Regions from separate parts of the Streptomyces sp. NBC_01716 genome, predicted to be linked through region 3. Evidence: riboswitches for the same ligand, from Rfam matches in the RefSeq annotation. Region 3 holds a riboswitch; each other region holds the start of a gene.
What was found. Region 3 has a riboswitch for cobalamin ahead of OIE74_RS12040 (ribonucleoside-diphosphate reductase subunit alpha). Riboswitches for the same ligand answer to the same signal wherever they lie in the genome.

Region 1 (7,048 bases), 910 kb from region 3:
CGTGCACGAGAAGGGTCTCGCCCTCCTTGACGGCGAGGTCGTCGAGCACCCGCCGGGCGGTCTCGCCCGCGACGGGGATGGCTGCCGCCACGTCCCAGCTCAGGCCGGCCGGCTTGGGCACGACAACGCCGGCCAGCGTGTACTGCGCGTAGGCACCGCCCACGGCCCAGCCGAGGACCTCGTCTCCTACGGAGAGTCCGATGACGCCGTCGCCCACGGCGTGCACGACTCCCGAGAACTCGCTGCCGGGGACCGCGGGGAACGTCGTCGGCATGACCTCCGCCATCCAGCCCTTGCGGATCTTCACATCGGCCGGGTTGACCCCCGCGGCCCGTACGGACGCGCGGATCTGGCCGGGCCCCGGCTCCGGCTGCTCGATGTCCGTGAGCTGAAGCACCTCAGGACCGCCGAACTCGTTGAAAACGATCGCCTGCATGTCAGCCTCCGCGAGTCTTCAGGAAATTCATGCCGTATGAGCTCTTTCGATGGTCTCTGTCCGGAGCCCCGTCCGCCTCTCGAATGTTCCGGCCGGGTCAGTTACGCGCCTGGTCGCGCACCGGCCCGTTGTCAGACCCGGCTGGGAGACTCGGAGGCATGATCGGACGGTGGGTTCTGGCCCCGGCGGAGGGCGGCGGCGCATGGCTCGCGCCGCTGGGCGCGGACGCGCGCCCCGCCGGTCCCGTGCTGCGCGAGCCCGATCTCGTCGAGGCGGTCCGGGCGCGGCTGCCCGAGGTGACGCGTTGGGTGTGGCGCTCCAGCGCGGAGCTGGTGCCCCGGCTGCTGGCCGCCGGGGTCCGGGTCGAGCGGTGTTACGACATCGAGGCGGCGGAGCTGCTGCTGCTCGGCCACGAGGGGCGGCTCGGGGAGCCCCGGTCGGCTGCCGCCGCGTGGGCCAGGCTGCGGCAGGGGCCCGTACCGCCAGATCCGCCGCAGCGGGCGGCCGAACCGGGTTCGCAGTCGTCGCTCTTCGAGCCGCAGGCGGGGGCGGACGTGCCGTTCGACGGGCTGCTGGAGGTGTACGCGGAGCAGCAGCGCAGGCACGAGGCGGCGGAGCATCCGGACCGGATGCGGCTGCTGACGGCATCGGAGTCGGCGGGGATGCTGGTGGCCGCCGAGATGCACGTCGCGGGGCTGCCGTGGCGGGCGGACGTGCACCGCGCGCTGCTGGACGAGCTGCTGGGTGAGCGGTACGCGGGCGGGGGCGAGCCCCGGCGGCTGGCCGAGCTGGCCGATCAGGTCTCGGAGGCGTTCGGGCGGCGCGTACGGCCCGATCTGCCGGCCGACGTGGTGAAGGCGTTCACACGGGCCGGGTTCAAGGTGAGGTCGACGCGGCGGTGGGAGCTGGAGGAGATCGACCATCCGGCGGTGGCTCCGCTGATCGAGTACAAGAAGCTGTACCGCATCTGGACGGCGCACGGCTGGAGCTGGCTCCAGGACTGGGTGCGGGACGGCCGTTTCCGGCCGGAGTATCTGCCGGGCGGTACGGTCTCCGGCCGCTGGACGACCAACGGCGGTGGCGCCTTGCAGATCCCGCGGGTCATACGGGCGGCGGTCGTCGCCGACGAGGGGTGGCGGCTGGTGGTGGCGGACGCCGACCAGATGGAGCCACGGGTGCTGGCGGCGATCTCCCGCGACCGGGGGCTGATGGAGGTCGCCGGACACGACGACGATCTGTACAAGGTGCTGTCGGACCGGGCGTTCTCCGGCGACCGCGCACAGGCCAAGCTCGCGCTGCTGGGCGCGATCTACGGCCAGACGTCGGGCGACGGCCTGAAGAATCTGGCGGCTCTGCGAAGACGGTTCCCCCGGGCCGTCGAGTATGTCGACGAGGCGGCGCGAGCGGGCGAGGAAGGCAGGCTCGTACGGACCTGGCTGGGCCGGACGAGTCCGCCGGCGGCCGGTTCGGAGGACGGCGGCGAGGCGGGGATCCCGCAGGAGTCCGACGAAGTGGCGTCCGGCGACGGCGAGTTCACACCGGGGTACGCGTCGACGAACGCCCGCGCGCGGGGGCGCTTCACACGCAACTTCGTGGTGCAGGGCAGCGCGGCCGACTGGGCGCTGCTGATGCTGGCCGCGCTGCGGAGCGCGACCGCCGGCATGCGGGCGGAGCTGGTCTTCTTCCAGCACGACGAGGTGATCGTGCACTGCCCGCGCGAGGAGGCGGCGGCCGTGGCGCTGGCGATCCGCGAGGCCGGCGAACTGGCGGGCCGTATCGCGTTCGGGGAGACGCCGGTGCGGTTTCCTTTCACGACGGCGACGGTGGAGCGCTACTCGGACGCCAAGTGAGCGTGGTCCGTCCACGGACGGGGAGCGGGTCGGGCGGGGGCGGCGCCCGCCGTGGCCGTGGCCGTAGCCGTAGCCGTAGCCGTAGCCGTAGCCGTGGTGAGCATGCGGCAGGCGCCGGGCGGGGCTTTCGCAGCACGGCCGGGGGAATTACGCTCGGCCGTGGGCATCGCGCGTCGGTCACCGGCCGGGTGAGGCGTGGAGGTTCCCGTGAGATGCCTCTGGAGGCATTCCACCGTGTCAGTCGAGTTGAATCACACGATCGTTCACGCCCGTGACAACCGGGCTTCCGCCGAATTTCTGGCGCACATCCTGGATCTGGAGATCGGCACCGAATGGGGCCCCTTCGTTCCGGTCGACACCGGTAACGGCGTCACTCTGGACTTCGCGACTGTCGGTCAGGAGTCGATCACTCCGCAGCATTACGCGTTCCTCGTTCCCGAAGAGGATTTCGACGGGATCTTCGGGCGGATCAAGGACGCGGGAGTCGACTTCTTCGGCGATCCGCACGGGAAGCTTCCCGGCGAGATCAACCACTACCACGGCGGGCGGGGCGTGTATTTCCTCGATCCGGCGGGGCACTACCTGGAAGTGATCACGCAGCCGTACGACAACGTCGTAGACGCCGTCACGGACGCGGACCAATAGTCAGCTGAGCGTCAACTAGCCGTCGAAGCAAGGGCGTCGGGGGCCGGCAAAGCCCCCGGCGCCGCCCGGAACCGGCCGTCCCCGCCCCGGAATCAGCCCCGGAATCAGCCGCGGCCCGCCAGGAATTCCGCCGCCGCCACCCCGGAGACCCGGGTCGCCCCGTGCGTGACCAGATGAACCGCGCCGGGCGCCGCGCCGTTCGGTACGCCCATCTCCACGACCACCGCGTCCGGCCGGCTCCCCAGGAGCCGCGTCATCGCCGCCGACATCCAGCCGTGCCGCGCCGCGTCACGCACCACGACGACCAGCGAACGCTCCGCCGCCGGGTCGAGCACCTTGCGGTCCAGCAGGTCACCGGCCGCCAGCAGGTCGTCCTCCGTCAGCCGTACCGATGTGGTGCCGGGCAGCAGATCGCTCAGCGGAGCCGCCACGCCCCAGGGGGTCTGCCCGTCGACGGCCAGGTTCATCGTCGGTGACAGCTCCACCACGTGCGGCGCGCCGACGAGCGGCAGCACCGAGCCCCGGCCCTCCTCGGTCGACACACGCAGCGCCCGCCGCGCGGCGACGAGGCCGATGTCGGACGCGGCGCCGTCGGTGGCCACGGCCCGCGTACGGCTGCCCGACCACGCGGCGAACTCGGCGACCCGCGCCGCCGCTTCGGTGATCCGTGCCTCCGGGAGCGTGCCGTCGAGCACGGCCTGGACGAGGTCGTCGGTGAGCTCGTCGAAGGTGGCCTCACCGGCGTGCTCGCCGCCGACGCACACCGCGTCGGCCCCGCCCGTGACCGCCCGTACGGTGGCCCCGCCGATGCCGTAGCGGGCGGTGACCGCGCTCATCTCGATGCCGTCCGTCACCACAAGGCCGTCGAAGCCCAGCTCACCGCGGAGCAGGTCGACCAGGATGCGGGGGCTCATGGTGGCCGGCAGCTCGGCGTCGTACGCGGGCGCGAGCAGATGCGCGGTCATCACCACCCGTACTCCCGCCTCCATCGCGGCGACGAACGGCGGCAGCGCGGTGGCGGCGATCTCCTCGGCACTCCCCGAGACCTGCGGCAGCCCGTGGTGGGAGTCGACGGCGGTGTCGCCGTGGCCCGGGAAGTGCTTGGCGCAGGCGGCGACGCCGGCCGACTGGAGCCCGCGGACCCAGGCGGCGGTGTGCCGGGAGACGACGTCCGTACGGGCGCCGAAGGAGCGGGCGCCGATGACCGGGTTGAGGGGGTTGGAGTTGACGTCGGCGCTGGGCGCGTAGTTGAGGGAGATCCCGGCGGCGTGGAGTTCGCGCCCGATGTCGCGGGCGACGGACTCGGTCAGCTCCACATCGTCCACGGCGCCGAGCGCGAGATTGCCCGGCCGGGAGGCGCCGGTCCAGGCTTCGAGCCTGGTGACGTCGCCGGCCTCCTCGTCGATGGCGATGATCAGGTCACGGTTCTCCGCGCGTAGCTCGGCGGTGAGGCGCGCCACCTGTTCGGGATCGACGATGTTCCGGCCGAACAGGACGACGGAGGTGAGGCCGCCCGCGATTCTGCGGCGGACCCAGTCGGGCAGGGTCGTCCCCACGAACCCGGGCTGGAGCACGGTCTCCGCGAGACGCGTCAGTTGCTGGTGACGGCTGCTGGGTCGGCTGCTCGACTCCATGCGGGTCCTCCGAAGGCGCATCGCTCGGCCGGCTCAGCGAACCGCCCATAGAACTTGGTACAGGCCAATCGGATGTTGGCTTAGACCAATAGGTGTGTCAAGGAGGTGTCGGTCTGTCGCGTTGTACGAACTCGACCCGGAAGCTGGTGGATTGGCCCGTTCATGAATATTTGGTGAGGCTTCGAGGGAGCAGATGGACAGCAGCTAGGCTGGGGCTTGCAGCTGGTTCGTTCCCGTCCGCAGGGCGGGAGCGTCGTAAGAGGGAACCCGGTGGGAATCCGGGACTGCCCCGCAGCGGTGAGTGGGAACGACCGCCGTCATCAGCACTGGGCCCGTGCCGGGCCTGGGAAGCGACGGCCAGTAGATGTCCACCGGGTGTCCGCACCCGGCGGCTGTGCCCGCGAGTCCGAAGACCTGCCCGCTGCCCGTACGCGACCGATCGCGTACGGACATCCCGGTGACCTCGTGGGCGGGTCGGCGTACATATCGGTCGGGCAGTCGTGGTGACGCGTGCACGCACCTTCACAGACGTGCACATACGCACACACCGCGCGGACGCGAACAGAGGCGTACAGACGCGTCTGCGCGAAGGCCCCTCCGATCCCGTACCCCTTCGTGTCCTCGATCCGTCCCGGGATCGCAGGACAACTCGCGAAGGAGAGTTCCGTGACAGACAAGTCCGCAGCCGCGGCAGCACGCGCCACCGTGTACGGCTACCCGCGCCAGGGCGCGCACCGCGAACTGAAGAAGGCCGTCGAGGGCTACTGGCGGGGCGCCGTCGGCGCCGACGCCCTGCGCGACACGGCCGCCGGGCTGCGCCGGGCCAACTGGGAGCAGCTCACCGCCGACGGTGTCCACGAGGTTCCGACCGGCGACTTCTCGTACTACGACCATGTCCTGGACACCAGCGTGATGGTCGGCGCGATCCCCGAGCGGTACCGCGCGGCGCTCGCCACCGGGCCGGTCGGCTCCGACCCGCTGGACGGGTACTTCGCGATGGCGCGTGGCACACAGGACGTGGCGCCGCTGGAGATGACCAAGTGGTTCGACACCAACTACCACTACCTCGTCCCCGAACTCGCCCCCGGCACCGCCTTCTCCGCCGACTCCACCAAGCAGGTCGCCGAACTGACCGAAGCCCTCGCGCTCGGCCACACCCCCCGGCCGGTCCTGGTGGGCCCCGTGACCTATCTCCTGCTCGCCAGGCCCGCCCCCGGCGTGCCCGGCGACTTCGAGCCGCTGACGCTGCTCGACCGGCTCCTTCCCGTGTACGCGAAGGTCCTGGCCGACCTGCGCGCGGCCGGCGCCGAGTGGGTACAGCTGGACGAGCCCGCGCTCGTACAGGACCGCACCCCGGCCGAACTGGCCGCCGCCGCCCGCGCGTACCACGACCTGGGCGGCCTCACCGACCGGCCGAAGCTGCTCGTCGCCTCCTACTTCGACCGGCTCGGCGAAGCGCTGCCGGTGCTCGCCAAGTCGCCCGTCGAAGGGCTCGCGCTCGACTTCACCGGCCCGGCCGCGGCCAACCTCGAAGGTCTCGCGGCCGTCGACGGGCTGCCCGGCAAGCGGCTGGTCGCCGGCGTGGTCGACGGACGCAACATCTGGATCAACGATTTCGAGAAGTCCCTCGCCACGCTCGGCACGCTCCTCGGCCTCGCCGACCGCGTCGACGTCGCCCCGTCCTGCTCCCTGCTGCACGTCCCGCTCGACGCGACCGCCGAGCACGACATCGACCCGGAGGTCGCGCGCTGGCTGGCGTTCGCCCGCCAGAAGAGCACCGAGGCCGCGACCCTGGCCCGCGCCCTGACCGACGGCACGGGAGCGATCACCGCCGAACTCGCCGCGAACCGCGCCGCGCTGGCCTCCCGCGCGGACTCGGCGCTCACCCGCGACCCGGCGGTGCGCGCCCGCGCGGCGGCCGTCACCGGCGCGGACGCCCGCCGTTCGCAGCCGTACGAGGTACGGACCGCGGCCCAGCGGGCGCACCTGGGTCTGCCGCCGCTGCCGACGACCACCATCGGCTCGTTCCCGCAGACCGGTGAACTGCGCACCGCACGGGCCGACCTGCGCGCCGGGCGGATCGGCACCGCCGGATACGAGGAGCGGATCAGGGAAGAGATCCGCGACGTCCTCGCCTTCCAGGAGAAGACGGGGCTCGACGTCCTGGTGCACGGTGAGCCCGAACGCAACGACATGGTGCAGTACTTCGCCGAGCAGCTGACCGGTTACGTCGCCACGCGGCAGGGCTGGGTCCAGTCGTACGGCACCCGTTACGTACGCCCGCCGGTCCTCGCCGGTGACATCTCACGGCCGGAGCCGATGACGGTGCGCTGGACGTCGTACGCGCAGTCGCTCACCGCCCGCCCGGTGAAGGGCATGCTCACCGGGCCCGTCACCATGCTCGCCTGGTCCTTCGTCCGGGACGACCAGCCGCTCGGCGACACCGCGCGGCAGGTCGCACTGGCACTGCGCGACGAGGTCAA
Region 2 (7,048 bases), 2.8 Mb from region 3:
GCCGGGTGTGAGCCGCCCGTCCTTCTCCGCCTCCTCGACCATGCGCAGCGCCGGGCGGTCCTTGATGGAGCCGGTCGGGTTGCGGTCCTCCAGCTTGGCCCAGATCCGGACGTCGTCCGACGGCGACAGGCGTGGCAGCCGTACGAGGGGGGTGTCGCCGACGACCGCGAGCGGGGAGTCGTACCGCATCAGAGCGCGGGCATGTCGGGCATCGGCGTCTCGGGTGCGCCGCCCGCGACGGCGGGGAGGATGGTGACGCTGTCGCCGTCCGAGAGCTTGGTGGAGATGCCGTCCAGGAAGCGGACGTCCTCGTCGTTGAGGTAGACGTTCACGAAGCGGCGCAACTGGTCGCCGTTGCCGGCGTCGACGATGCGCTCGCGGATGCCCGTGTGGCGGGTTTCGAGGTCGGTGAGCAGCGCCGCGAGGGTGTCACCGGTGCCCTCGACGGCCTTGGCTCCGTCTGTATAGGTGCGGAGGATGGTCGGAATACGGACCTCGATGGCCATGGCGTGGGCTCCTGTCGGAAAAGAGGCGTGACGGGCGCGCGGCTCTGCCCCCGCGCGGGGGGTGGTGCTCGGGATGGGCGTGCTGCCGCGGCTCAGGCGGCAGTGCCGGCCGTACACATGGCGCTGGCGAGTCGGCACAGATCGACGTGCAGGCGCGCCACCAGCAGATCGCCTGGTGTCTTGTCGCTCACGTCGTGGGAAACCATGGGGTCATCGTATCGATTCCCGGTCCGCATCCCGGTATGTGATCTCGGATGATGGACGCTCGACGTTCGTCAGTTGGACTTGGCAGGTGAACCGGCCCGCGGGGCCGCCGGTGACGGGGGCAGATAGACGACGGTGGGCGCGCCCGTGCGGGGGTGGGGTGCGACGTCGGCCGTCACCTCGTAGACGTCGGCGAGGAGGGCGGGGGTCAGGACCTCGGCCGGGGTTCCCGAGGCGACGACCGTACCCGCCTTGAGGACGTAGAGCCGGTCGCAGTAGTACGCGGCGAGATTGAGGTCGTGCAGGGCCAGCAGATTGGTCGTGCCCAACTCCCGTATGAGGGAGAGGACTTCGAGCTGGTGGCGGATGTCCAGATGGTTGGTCGGCTCGTCCAGGACGAAGAGCGCGGGCCGCTGGACCAGGGCGCGGGCGACCAGGGCGCGCTGGCGTTCGCCGCCGGAGAGGGACGGGAAGGCGCGGCCGGCGAGCGGGGCGATGCCGACACGGTCGAGCGCGGCGTCGGTGAGGGCGGTGTCGGCCGCCGTGTCCGCCTCCCAGAAGCGCCGGTGCGGCGAGCGGCCCATGGCGACGACCTCGCGGACGGTGAGTTCGAACTCGGTCTGCCCGTCCTGCGGGACGGTGGCCACGCGCCGGGCGCGCGCCTTGGCCGTCATGGTGTGCAGGTCGGCGCCGTCCAGGAGCGCCCGGCCGTGGGTGGGGCGCAGCGTGCCGTACACGCAGCGCAGCAGGGTCGTCTTGCCGCTGCCGTTGGGGCCGACGAGTCCGACGGTCTCGCCGGGGGCGGCGGTCAGGTCGACGGCGTCGACGAGATGCCGGCCGTCGCCGACCCCGTACGACAGTCCCTCCACGCGCAGTGCCGCCGTACGGGGGCTCATACCGGGGCTCCTTCGGGGCGGCGGCGCATCAGCCACAGGAAGAACGGTCCGCCGGTGAGCGCGGTGAGGACGCCGACGGGGATGTCCTGCGGCGCCGCGACGGTACGGGCGGCGAGGTCCGCGACCACGAGCACGACCGCCCCGCCGAGCGCGGCGACGGGCAGCAGCGGCCGGTGCGCGGCCCCGACGGCCATCCGCGCGGCGTGCGGCACGAGCAGCCCGACGAAGCCGATGGCCCCGCTCGCGGCGACCATCACGCCGGTGACCAGCGAGGCGAGGACGAACACGGCGGCGCGGAAGCGCGCGGTGTCCAGGCCCAGTACGGTCGCGCCCTCCTCCCCCACCAGCAGCAGGTCCAGCGGCCTGGCGAGCGCCATGAGGACGGCGGTCCCGGCGACGAGGACGACGGCGGGGACGGCGAGCATGCCCCAGCGGGCGCTGCCGAGCCCGCCGAGCGACCAGAACAGCGCCTCCTGGAAGTGCTCGGGCCGGGCCGAGACCACCAGGATCAGGGTGGTGAGGGCGGAGAGGATGTACGAGACGGTCACCCCGGCCAGCACCAGGCGCCCGCCGGTCATCGTGCCGCCGCGCCGGGCCAGCGCGTAGACGAGGGTCATCGCGACGAGCGAGCCCGCGAAGGCGGCGGCCGGCATGGCGACGGTGGTGGTGATCCCGCCGCCGATGCCGCTGCCGATGCCGAGGACCAGGACGAGTACGGCGCCGGTGGACGCCCCCGAGGAGATCCCGAGCAGGAACGGGTCGGCCAGCCGGTTGCGTACGAGGGCCTGGAGGACCGTCCCGACGACGGCCAGCCCCGCACCGACGATCGCGCCCAGCAGCACGCGCGGCAGCCGCACGTCGAGGACGATCGTGCGGAAGGGGCCGGCCTCCGCGCCGCCGGTGAGGATCGCCAGGACCTCGCCGGGCGGGATACGGACGGAGCCGAGCGCGAGCCCCGCGACGACGGCGCACGCGAGGGCCACGGAGAGCCCGGCGAGTACGAGGACATGGCGCGGCCCGCGCCGGACCGCCTTGGTCTTGCAGCTCATGGCGGGAAAGCCCTACTCGCCCGCCTCCGGGTGGAGTTGGGACGCGAGCCGCCCGACGGCTGCGGGGGCGCGGACGCCGAGGACGGCGTCCGAGAGCGGGAGCACGGCGAACCGCTTGTTCCTGATCGCCGGGACGTCCTTCAGTACGGGGTCCTCCAGCAGCCGCTTCTTCTTCTGGGCGACGGTGGTGGAGCCGTAGTCGTAGATGACGATCGTCTCGGGCTTGCGGGCGACGACCTGCTCCCAGGTCGCGTCGCCGAAGGGCTTGTCGAGGTCGGCGAAGACGTTGCGCCCGCCCGCCCGTTCGATCAGTTCGTTGCCGATGCCCGCGCCGCCCGCGGTGAACGCGGTCTTGTCGCCGCTGTCGTAGACGAAGACGGAGACCGGCTTCACGCCCTTGAGTCCGGCGGCGGTGGTGGCGAGCGTGGCGCGGGCCCCGGTGGTCCACTTCGCGGCGCGGCCCGCGACGCCGAAGGTGCGGCCGACCTCGTTGATCTCGCGGAAGACGTCGTCCATGGAGGTCCCGTCCTCCGGGCAGCTCTCCAGGTTGAGCCGGGTGTCGATGCCGGCGTCCGCCAGGTCGTCGCGGGTGCGGCCGTCCTTGGCGGCGAAGGCGCTGGTGTAACCGCCGTAGACGAAGTCGGGGTTGAGGGAGAGGAGTTTCTCCTTGGAGGGGTACTCCTCGGCCACGACCGGGACGCTGTCGTACGCCTTCCGGTACGCGGGCAGGACGGCGTCGTCCAGCCAGGCGGTGCCGACGAGGGACTTGGTCAGACCGAGCTCGATCATGATCTCGGTGACGTGCTGGTTCATCGTGACCACGCGCTTCGGGGGAGCCTCGAAGGTGGTCTTCACACCGCAGTTGGTGACGGTGTACGGGAATCCGGCGGCCGGTGCTCCGGTGCGCCCGGCCGGTTCCGGCGTGGAGCCGCAGGCGGCCAGCGGGAGCAGCAGCGGGAGCAGGGCCGCCGGTATGAGGGCGTGGCGCCGCAAGGACATGACTGGGCCTCCTCCGGGGGATTTCCGCGTCCCCTGGCATGGTGGGAGAAGGGCGACAGGTCAGTTCCTGGCTTCCGGGCCCCCGCTCGCGCGGAGGGCCTGGTCACAGTGGCGGGACCGTGCCGGATTCGCACCGGCTTCCTGGGTCCTGCCGCCCTGGGTGGCGTCAGTCTCTCAGACGACTTCCACGTCCTCTTCCGTGACCTCGCCGTCGACGATGCGGTACGAGCGGAACTGGAACGGGCCCATGTCGTCCGTGTCGGCCGTGGAGACCAGGACGTAGTGGGCGAACGGCTCCATTGCCAGGCCGATGTCGCGGCGGGAGGGGTATGCCTCGGTCGCGGTGTGGGAGTGGTAGATGACCACGATGTCTTCGTTCCGCTCACGCAGTTCGTTGTCGAGCTGCTTGTGCTCGGTCGAGTCGAACTCGTAGAACGTGGGCGAGCGGGCCGCGTTGCGCATGGGGATGTAGCGCTCGGGGCGGTCGCTGCCCTCGGGGCCCGCGATCACGCCGCACGCCTCGTCGGGGTGGTCGGCCCGTGCGTGGGCGACGATCTGGTCGTACAGCGCCTGGGTGATGGTGAGCATGAGTTGAAGGATAAACGGGTGGCCTCCGCTGTTGAGATGCGGAGGCCACCTGGTGAGACGGTGGGCGGGGCGTCTGTGAGACGCACCGCCGGACCTGCTGTGGAGGCCCGTCGTACGGGCCGCGCGTCAGTCCGAGACCTTCGCGTACTCCGGTTCGTACGGGCCCTCCGGCCCGTCCCCGGGGGCCGCGGGCTCCGGGGCGCGGCGCCCCAGCAGTGCCCAGCCGCCGGCCAGGAAGACCGCCCAGACGGCGCCGACGTACAGCGAGATACGGGCGTCGGAGTCGTACGCGATCAGACACGTCACGAAGGCCAGGAAGACCAGCGCCACCCAGCTCAGGGCCGAGCCGCCCGGGGCCGGGAACGAGGAAGCGGGCAGCCGCCCGGCGACCACGGCGGAGCGGTACTTGATATGGCTGACGAGGATCATCATCCAGGTCCAGATACCGGCGGCGGTGGCGACGGAGGTGACGTACAGGAACGCCTTCTCGGGGACGATGTAGTTGAGGACGACGCCGATGCCCATCAGCGCGACGGACGCCGTGATGCCGGCGGCCGGTGTCCGGCGGGAGTTGAGCCTGCCCAGGGCCTGCGGGGCTTCCTTGTTGGCGGCGAGGTCGCGCAGCATCCGGCCGGTGGAGTACATGCCGGAGTTGCAGGACGACAGGGCCGCCGTCAGCACCACGAAGTTGACGATTCCGGCACCGAGCGGAATGCCGATCTTGGCGAACGCGTGCACGAACGGGCTCTCGCCCTCGCTGAATTCGGTCCACCGCACGACGGCGAGGATGACGGTGAGCGCGCCGACGTAGAAGACGATGATGCGCCAGGGCAGCGTGTTGATCGCCTTGGGGAGCGTCTTCTCCGGGTTCTCGGACTCGCCCGCGGTGACGCCGACGAGTTCGACGGCGAGGTAGGCGAACATCACGCCCTGGAGGGTCATCAGGCTGGAGCCGATGCCGTTGGGGAAGATGCCGCCGTGCTGCCAGAGGTTGCCGGTGGCCGCGGTCTCGCCCGCGTCCGAGAAGCCGAGGGTCAGGACGCCGAGGCCGATGACGATCATGCCGATGATCGCGGTGACCTTGACCATCGAGAACCAGAATTCGACCTCGCCGAAGATCTTGACGGAGATCAGGTTGACGCCGAAGAGCACCACGAGGAAGACCAGGGCACTGACCCACTGCGGGATCGAGGGGAACCAGAAGTGGATGTAGATCGCCGCCGCCGTGAGTTCGGCCATGCCGGTCACGATCCACATGAGCCAGTACGTCCAGCCAGTGACGTAACCGAAGAACGGGCCGAGGAACTCACGGGCGTACTCCGCGAACGAGCCGGAGACCGGCCGGTAGAGCAGCAGTTCGCCGAGCGCCCGCATGATGAAGAAGATCACCACGCCGGCGAGGGCGTACATCAGGATGATGCTCGGCCCGGCCTTGGCGATGTTCGCGCCGGCGCCCATGAACAGGCCGACGCCGATGGCGCCGCCGATCGCGATCATCTGGACCTGGCGGCTGCCGAGTCCGCGTTCGTAGCCCTCCTCCGAGGTCTTTCCCGAGGGGCCTTCCGAGGTGGTGTCGACCTGTGGGGAGGTCATGGTGATGCGCCCTTTCTCCCTGCCTGTGCCGGTGGTCGTGAAGATTTACCACGGCGCGGGCGGCGATCCACGGAGGTCGCTGTGGCGCGGCACACAGGAAGAAGCGGACGAATCACGTCGCGGATCGCAAAGCATGCGGGGGCGGAGACGCGATCGTTATACGGAGTTGAGCGTCCGCTGAGGAAACGGAAGGTGTCCGTCCGAAGACGGTGTGAGGGCCTGGCGAAGACGCCGTGACGGGCCGCCCGAGGGAGCTCGCGGCCCGCCTCGCGCCGCGTCGCCCCGTGCCGTCCCGCCCCGCGTCGTCCCGCGCCGTGCCGCGTCGTCCCGTCAGGGCATCATCGTCTCGATGAGCGTCTCCTGGAGCGCCCCGAGCCACAGGTACGCCATCACCATCGGCTTGCGCGGGTCGTCGTCCGACAACCGGTACAGGCTCTCGCCCTCGTCCTCGTCGGAGATCTCCAGCCGGTTGCCGATGGTCAGGCGCAGGTCGTTGAGCGCGCCGAGCCAGTGCCGGCAGTCGTCGGGCGCCAGTTTCAGTACGGCCCCGCCCTCGCCCGTGGCGGAGAGCGCGTCCAGGGTGCGGACCACGGCGAGGCCGTCCTCACGCTTGCGCGACCGCAGGTCGTTCTCGGTGAAGCGCCTGAACTCGGCCGCGTACTCCCGCAGTTCGTCGTCGGTGTCGTCACCGAAGCCGTACGCGTCCGGGAAGAGCCGGGCGAGCGCGGGGTCGGACGGCGGCTTGCTGGGCCCCTCCGCGAAGAGCGCGGCCAGGGGGTCCTCCCCCTTGGCCGGTTCCTCGCCGGGGCCGATCAGCTCCAGGAGCTGGACGGCGAGCGAGCGCAGGATGGAGATCTCGACCTCGTCGAGCGCGACGGCGGCGCCACCGCCGGGGATCGCCTCGAACTGCCCGGCCATCAGGCGGTGTCCTGGGAGAGCGTGGCCCACAGGCCGTATCCGTGCATCGCCTGCACGTCGCGTTCCATCTCCTCGCGGCTGCCGCTGGAGACGATGGCGCGGCCCTTGTGATGGACGTCGAGCATCAGTTTGTGTGCCTTGTCCTTGGAGTAGCCGAAGTACGTCTGGAAGACGTACGTCACATAACTCATGAGGTTGACAGGGTCGTTGTGGACGATCGTCATCCACGGCACGTCAGGTTCCGGGACGGTGAACGTCTCCTCGGCCGACTCGGGAAGTTCGATCTCTGTCGGGG
Region 3 (7,048 bases):
GCAGTGCGCCGAGAACAGTGCCCGCGCGTACTCCTCGGTCTGTAGCAACCCGGGAATGAGCAGAGGCTCGTAGCACATCCGGCTGATCGCCTCCGCCTCGATCAGGGCGAAGTCCTGGAAGAACAGCGGGAGTTTTGCGAGATCCACATCGTCCTGCAGAGCAGCCAGTGCCCCGTGCGCGTCCAGAACCAGCTCCGCCTTCTCGGTGAACGCGGATTTGGCCGGTCTCCTGCCCTGTTCGATGGAGGCGACCAGTTCGAGCGAATAGCCCACTGCCTCCGCGAGGCCCTCTTGCGTCAGGCCCGCTCTGTGCCGGAAGAGCTTGACCAACTTGCCGTAGCCGACCCAGATGCCCGGCCGGTTGTCGACCGGCGTCCCTTGCCTCTTCTGACGGCTCGTGGCTCCCATACGCCTCACACCCCAACGTACCGATGTGCGAATGTAGTTCACCATCCAACGCGGGCCGTGACCTCCCGGTCACGGCCCGCGGGCCGTACAAGCCGCACCCGTACGGGTCAGAAGTCGTCGTCGAAGCCGACCGTCCCCTCCACCGCCACCTGGTACGCCGACGGGCGGCGCTCGAAGAAGTTCGTCAGTTCCTGGACGCCTTGCAACTCCATGAACGAGAACGGGTTCTCGGAGCCGTACACCGGTGCGAAGCCCAGGCGCTGGAGGCGTTGGTCCGCGACGCACTGGAGATATTCGCGCATCGACTCCGTGTTCATGCCCGGCAGTCCGTCCCCGCACAGGTCGCGGCCGAACTGGAGCTCCGCCTCGACCGCCTCCTTCAGCATGTCGGTGACCTGCCGCTGGAGCGCGTCGTCGAAGAGGTCCGGCTCCTCCTTACGGACGGTGTCCACGACCTCGAAGGCGAAGTTCATGTGCATCGTCTCGTCGCGGAACACCCAGTTGGTGCCGGTGGCCAGGCCGTGCAGCAGGCCGCGGGAGCGGAACCAGTAGACGTACGCGAACGCCCCGTAGAAGAACAGGCCCTCGATACAGGCCGCGAAGCAGATCAGGTTCAGCAGGAAGCGGCGCCGGTCCGCCGCCGACTCCAGGCGGTCGATCTTCTCGACCGAGTCCATCCACTTGAAGCAGAACTGGGCCTTCTCACGGATCGACGGGATCTCCTCGACCGCGTCGAACGCCGCCGCGCGGTCCGCCGGATCGGGCAGGTAGGTGTCGAGCAGCGTCAGATAGAACTGGACGTGCACGGCCTCCTCGAAGAGCTGGCGGGAGAGGTAGAGCCGCGCCTCGGGGGAGTTGATGTGCTTGTAGAGCGTCAGCACCAGATTGTTCGAGACGATCGAGTCGCCCGTCGCGAAGAACGCGACCAGCCGGCCGATCATGTGCTGTTCGCCGGGGGAGAGCTTCGCGAGGTCGGCGACGTCGGAGTGGAGGTCGACCTCCTCCACCGTCCAGGTGTTCTTGATCGCGTCGCGGTAGCGCTCGTAGAAGTCCGGATAGCGCATGGGGCGCAGCGTCAGTTCGAAGCCCGGGTCGAGCAGGTTCTTCTCAAGAGGGGTGGAGCTCATTACTGGCAGGCCTCGCAGGACTCGGGGTTTTCCAGGGAACAGGCGATCGCCTCGGGGGCCGGGCGTGACCGCGCCGCGCGGGCGATCCGCGTCGCCGGGCGCGAGCGCAGGTAGTACGTGGTCTTCAGACCCTTCTTCCAGGCGTACGCGTACATCGAGCTGAGCTTCCCGATGGTCGGCGTCTCCAGGAACAGGTTCAGCGACTGGCTCTGGTCGAGGAACGGCGTGCGCGCCGCCGCCATGTCGATCAGGCCGCGCTGGGGGATCTCCCACGCCGTGCGGTACAGCTCGCGCACCTCCGCCGGGATCCAACTGAAGCCCGCCACCGAGCCGTTGGACTCGCGCAGCGCCTCGCGGGACTGCGTGTCCCACACGCCGAGGCGCTTCAGCTCCGCCACCAGATAGGCGTTGACCTGGAGGAACTCACCCGACAGCGTCTCGCGCTTGAAGAGGTTGGAGACCTGCGGCTCGATGCACTCGTAGACGCCCGCGATGGACGCGATCGTCGCGGTGGGCGCGATGGCGAGCAGCAGGGAGTTGCGCATGCCGCTCTTCGCGACACGCGCCCTGAGCGCGTCCCAGCGCTCCGGCCAGTTGAGCGACACGTCGTAGTGGTCGGGGTGCAGTACGCCGCGCGCCGCGCGGGTCCGCTCCCAGGCCGGCAGCGGGCCCTCGCGCTCGGCGAGGTCGCAGGACGCCTCGTACGCGGCGAGCATGATCCGCTCGGCGATCCGCGTGGAGAGCGCGGCGGCCTCGGCGGAGTCGAAGGGCAGCCGCTTCTTGAAGAAGACGTCCTGGAGGCCCATCACGCCCAGGCCCACGGGGCGCCACTTGGCGTTGGAGCGGCCCGCCTGCTCGGTCGGGTAGAAGTTGATGTCCACGACCCGGTCGAGGAAGGTCACGGCGGTGCGGACGCTGTCGTCCAGCCGCTCCCAGTCCAGTTCGCCTCCCGGCTCGCCCGAATCCGTCACGAACGCGCCGACGTTGACCGAGCCGAGGTTGCAGACAGCCGTCTCGCCGTCGTCCGTGACCTCCAGGATCTCGGTACAGAGGTTGGACGAGTGCACGACGGTGCCGGGCTCGGCGGTCTGGTTCGCCGTACGGTTCGAGGCGTCCTTGAAGGTCATCCAGCCGTTGCCGGTCTGCGCGAGGGTGCGCATCATGCGGCCGTACAGCTCGCGCGCCGGGATCGTCCTGCGGGCCTTGCCCGCCGCCTCGGCCGCGCGGTACGCGGCGTCGAAGTCGTCGCCCCACAGATCGACCAGTTCGGGCACGTCGGAGGGCGAGAAGAGCGACCAGACGCCGTCCGCGTCGACCCGGCGCATGAACTCGTCGGGGATCCAGTGCGCCAGGTTCAGATTGTGCGTACGGCGGGCGTCCTCGCCGGTGTTGTCGCGCAGCTCCAGGAACTCCTCGATGTCCGCGTGCCACGTCTCCAGATAGACGCAGGCCGCGCCCTTGCGCCGGCCGCCCTGGTTGACGGCGGCGACCGAGGAGTCCAGCGTCCGCAGGAACGGCACGATGCCGTTGGAGTGCCCGTTCGTGCCGCGGATCAGCGAACCGCGGGCGCGGATACGGGAGTACGACAGGCCGATGCCGCCCGCGTGCTTCGAGAGGCGGGCCACCTGGTGGTAACGGTCGTAGATCGAGTCCAGCTCGTCCAGGGGTGAGTCCAGCAGATAGCAGGACGACATCTGGGGGTGACGGGTGCCGGAGTTGAAGAGCGTGGGGGAGGAGGGCAGGTAGTCGAGTCGGCTCATCAGGCCGTACAGCGCGGCCACTTCGTCCACGGCGGCCGGGGAGTCGTCCTTGGCGAGCCCGGAGGCGACGCGCAGCATGAAGTACTGCGGCGTCTCGATGACATCGCGGGTGAGCGGGTGCCGGAGCAGATAGCGGCTGAAGAGCGTGCGCAGGCCGAAGTAGCCGAACCGGTCGTCGGCGGCCGGGTCGACCAGCGCGTCGAGGCGGGCGGCGTGGCGCGTGACGAACGCGGCCGTACGGTCGGCGATCAGGCCCTCCGCGTGGCCCACGGCGACCGAGGAGGAGAACGAGACGGCGCCCTGCCCCGCTGCCTCGTCCGCGATGGTGCGGGTGAGGAGGCGGGCGGCGAGACGGGAGTACGCGGGGTCCTCGGAGATCAGCCCGGCCGCGGCCTCGGTGGCGAGTGCGCGCAACTCGGCGTCGTCCGAGGCGGCGTTGCGGCCACGCAGCGCGGCGGCGGCGACCTTGCCGGGGTCGGTGTCGGCCAGATCGGCGGTGAGGTCCGTGAGGACCCGCAGAAGGCCCGCCCCGGGGCCGTCGGCCGGCCCGGCCGGGTCCTGTTCCCGCTGCTCCCGCTCGGCGATCGCTGAAGCCGGATCGGCTGGCGCGATGGTCACGTGGTGCTCTCCCTCGCTCGGCTCCGGGCGAGGGGAGGGCATGACGGCGCACGCCCGCGTACGCCGGCCCGGAACCGGGCGGCGAGCGGTGCGGCGTCCGCCGGCCCAACCTCGGAGCCCGGACGTCTCGGCACCCGGACCGGTCGATCCGGGTGCGCCGTCGGCAGGTGCTCGGACTCGCGGGCACGACAAAGCGCACCACAGCACACCGTTGCGGGACAGTTCCGGATTTCCACCGGATTCCCCTGCGCGACAGCAGGCTTGAGCATACATCTGGGGTTGGTTGGGATGACCACCCCCCACATGTTGTGTCGCGGATGGCTCGTCTCAGATTTCCAGGCTGTACGTAAGCAGCACGAGCTCGGGATACGGCGTCCAGTCCCGCTCCGGCGTCCGTACGAAGCCCAAGCGCTCGTAGATCCGGTGGGCGGCCAGCATCGCCTTCTGGGTGGACAGCCGCACCCGTACGCATTCGGTGGCCCGCGCGCGGTCCACACACGCCCGCACGAGCGCCCCGCCGACACCACGCCCCCGGCCGCCGGGCGCGACGGCCAGCATGCGGAACTCGGCCTCGCCCTCCCCGGCCAGATCGGCCCACGCCGACCCGGCGCCGACGTAGGCCACCCCACCGAGCACGGTCCCATCACCGTCGACGGCCACGAGCACCTCGGCCCCGGCGGCCCGCGCGGCGACGTCGCGCAGAATCTCCAGATAGGGATCGCCCTCCCCGAAGTCCAGCAGCCCGTCATCCAGATAGGCGCGCGCGGTTATCTCCCCGAGCACCGCGTACTCGCCGGGCTCGGCCGCTCTGATCTTGAAGTCGGTCTCCGACCGTGTCGTCTGATCCATCCCTGAAGTGTGCGACACGGGTACGACAGAGCCTTGTCGGAGGGCGTCGCTATCGTTGAGCACGGAGAGTGAGGGGGTGTGACCGTGACCGGCGACCGAGTTCACGTGGAAACCGAAGACTTCGACGAGTTGTACCGGATTCTGAGCCGCACGGCCGAGCGTGCACGTATGGAACTGATCGACGGGAAGGTCCGAAGCAAGCCAGGTCCGGACGGTAGTCACGGACGTTTCATGCAGTGGCTGATGCGCTGTTGTGTCCGGTCACGACCGGAGCTGTGGCTCTATCCGGTCCAGGGGCTGAAAGTCCAGGCTCACCGTGCCGGCCGGGCCCGGCCCGATGGTTCGCTGGCTCCGAGCGGGGCTTTCGCGGGACAGGGCGAGTGGGCCGATCCAGACCCCGTCCTGATGGCAGTCCAGGTCACCTTGTACGACTCCGAGACCGACGCACGCGATCGGACGGAGAAGCCCCGCGCGTACGCCGAGACCGACATCCCCGTCTATCTGCTGATCGACCGGGACTCCTGCGAGGTCACCGTCTTCAGCGAGCCGGACGGTGTTCGCTACGAGAGCGCCCGCACCGTGCCGTTCGGTAAGACCGTCGATCTGCCCGACCCCGTCGGTATCACGCTGGAGACCGAGCAGCTCAAGGACTGGGTGCGCTGATCACCCCGGACCGTGAAGGGCCCGCCGCTCCCCACAGGAGAACGGCGGGCCCCTTACTCGCTCAGCAGCAGCGGAAGCCCTCCCTCGGGTCCGCCTCCCTGACGTCCATCCGCTCGCGTTCGAAGGCGCGGCGGGTCATCGGCTCCGTCGTCGGGTCGCAGGCGCGGGTGTGGGCCACGTAGTGGTCGTACGCCGACTCGCCCGTCAACTCCCGTACGTACCAACGGATCCGGCCCACCGCGTGGCGCACCTTCGACGCCGGCGTCATGACGAACCCGCCCCGCTGGGCGTCTTCGTCTCCGTCTCCGGCTTCGCCGCGACCGCCGCCAGTTCCGCCTTCTCCTCCTTCGTGGGGATCAGCCCCGCCGGCGCCACGATCTCCGACTTCACGTACGGCGTCTCCGACAGCTTCACGCTCTCCGGGTGGCGGATCGCCTGGTAGCAGACCCGTCCCGCGTCGGCGATGACCACGATGATCAGGATCGCGAACAGCGCCGAAAGCACCCCGTCCACCGTCGAGTTGGTGACGACCGTGTGCATGTCGTCCATCGTCTTCGCCGGCGGGATCACCTCGCCGTTGTCGATGCCCGCCTGGTACACGTCTCGCTGGGTGAAGAAGCCGACCTTCGGGTCGTCCGAGAAGATCTTCTGCCAGCTCGCGGTGAGCGTGACCGCCGCGTCCCAGGCCAGCGGAACCGCCGTCACCCAGGCCCATTTGAGCCGCCCGGACTTCACCAGCAGCGTCGTGCACACGGCGAGCGCCACCGCCGCCAGGAGCTGGTTCGCGATGCCGAACAGCGGGAAGAGCTGGTTGATGCCGCCCAGCGGGTCGTGCACGCCGACCCACAGGAAGTAGCCCCACGCTCCCACGACCACGGCGCTGGCGAACCAGACACCGGGCTTCCAGCTCACCTGGCGCATCGGCTTGTAGACGTTGCCGAGCATGTCCTGGAGCATGAAGCGCCCGACGCGCGTACCCGCGTCCACCGTCGTCAGGATAAACAGCGCCTCGAACATGATGGCGAAGTGGTACCAGAACGCCTTCAGCCCCGCGCCGCCGACGACGGACGAGAAGATGTCGGACATCCCGAGCGCGAAGGTCGGCGCGCCGCCCGTGCGCGACAGCAGGCTCGCCTCCTCGACGTCCTTGGCCGCCTGGGCGAGCTGGTCGGGCGAGATCGTGAAGCCGAGGTTGGCGACCGCCTGCGAGGCGGATTCGACCGTGCCGCCGATGACACCGGCGGGAGAGTTGACCGCGAAGTACAGACCCGGGTCGATGATGCACGCCGTGATCATCGCCATGATGGCGACGAACGACTCGGTGAGCATCGCCCCGTACCCGATCATCCGGATCTGGGTCTCCTTCTGCACCATCTTCGGCGTGGTGCCCGAGGAGATCAGTGAGTGGAAACCGGACAGCGCGCCGCACGCGATCGTGATGAAGACGAACGGGAACATCGAACCGGCGAAGACCGGACCGTCACCACGGCTCGCGAACTCCGTGACCGCGTCCATCTTCATCGTCGGCAGCGCGACGACGACACCGATCGCCAGCAGCGCGATCGTGCCGACCTTCATGAAGGTCGACAGGTAGTCGCGCGGCGCCAGCAGCATCCAGACCGG

Region 1: linked by a shared signal. The riboswitch ahead of metE (5-methyltetrahydropteroyltriglutamate--homocysteine S-methyltransferase) and the one ahead of OIE74_RS12040 (ribonucleoside-diphosphate reductase subunit alpha) in region 3 are both predicted to bind cobalamin.
Region 2: linked by a shared signal. The riboswitch ahead of OIE74_RS24755 (ABC transporter substrate-binding protein) and the one ahead of OIE74_RS12040 (ribonucleoside-diphosphate reductase subunit alpha) in region 3 are both predicted to bind cobalamin.

The regions. Positions count from the first base shown of each region.
Region 1 covers NZ_CP109181.1:3,720,175-3,727,222, forward strand. Annotated here, with positions in the region: gene OIE74_RS16280 (NADP-dependent oxidoreductase) at 1-436, opposite strand, end outside; gene OIE74_RS16285 (bifunctional 3'-5' exonuclease/DNA polymerase) at 595-2,286, shown strand; gene OIE74_RS16290 (VOC family protein) at 2,521-2,931, shown strand; gene OIE74_RS16295 (glycoside hydrolase family 3 protein) at 3,036-4,565, opposite strand; cobalamin riboswitch at 4,772-5,001, shown strand; gene metE (5-methyltetrahydropteroyltriglutamate--homocysteine S-methyltransferase) at 5,232-7,048, shown strand, end outside.
Region 2 covers NZ_CP109181.1:5,612,788-5,619,835, reverse strand. Annotated here, with positions in the region: gene OIE74_RS24780 (PLP-dependent cysteine synthase family protein) at 1-189, opposite strand, end outside; gene OIE74_RS24775 (MoaD/ThiS family protein) at 189-506, opposite strand; gene OIE74_RS24770 (putative leader peptide) at 599-712, opposite strand; gene OIE74_RS24765 (ABC transporter ATP-binding protein) at 782-1,606, opposite strand; gene OIE74_RS24760 (FecCD family ABC transporter permease) at 1,603-2,655, opposite strand; gene OIE74_RS24755 (ABC transporter substrate-binding protein) at 2,668-3,654, opposite strand; cobalamin riboswitch at 3,696-3,844, opposite strand; gene OIE74_RS24750 (M67 family metallopeptidase) at 3,829-4,242, opposite strand; gene OIE74_RS24745 (amino acid permease) at 4,369-5,835, opposite strand; gene OIE74_RS24740 (DUF2017 domain-containing protein) at 6,166-6,753, opposite strand; gene clpS (ATP-dependent Clp protease adapter ClpS) at 6,753-7,048, opposite strand, start outside.
Region 3 covers NZ_CP109181.1:2,814,292-2,821,339, reverse strand. Annotated here, with positions in the region: gene OIE74_RS12050 (helix-turn-helix domain-containing protein) at 1-408, opposite strand, end outside; gene OIE74_RS12045 (ribonucleotide-diphosphate reductase subunit beta) at 516-1,535, opposite strand; gene OIE74_RS12040 (ribonucleoside-diphosphate reductase subunit alpha) at 1,535-3,913, opposite strand; adenosylcobalamin-variant (AdoCbl-variant) riboswitch at 4,071-4,169, opposite strand; gene OIE74_RS12035 (GNAT family N-acetyltransferase) at 4,241-4,762, opposite strand; gene OIE74_RS12030 (Uma2 family endonuclease) at 4,841-5,425, shown strand; gene OIE74_RS12025 (YbdD/YjiX family protein) at 5,487-5,693, opposite strand; gene OIE74_RS12020 (carbon starvation CstA family protein) at 5,690-7,048, opposite strand, start outside.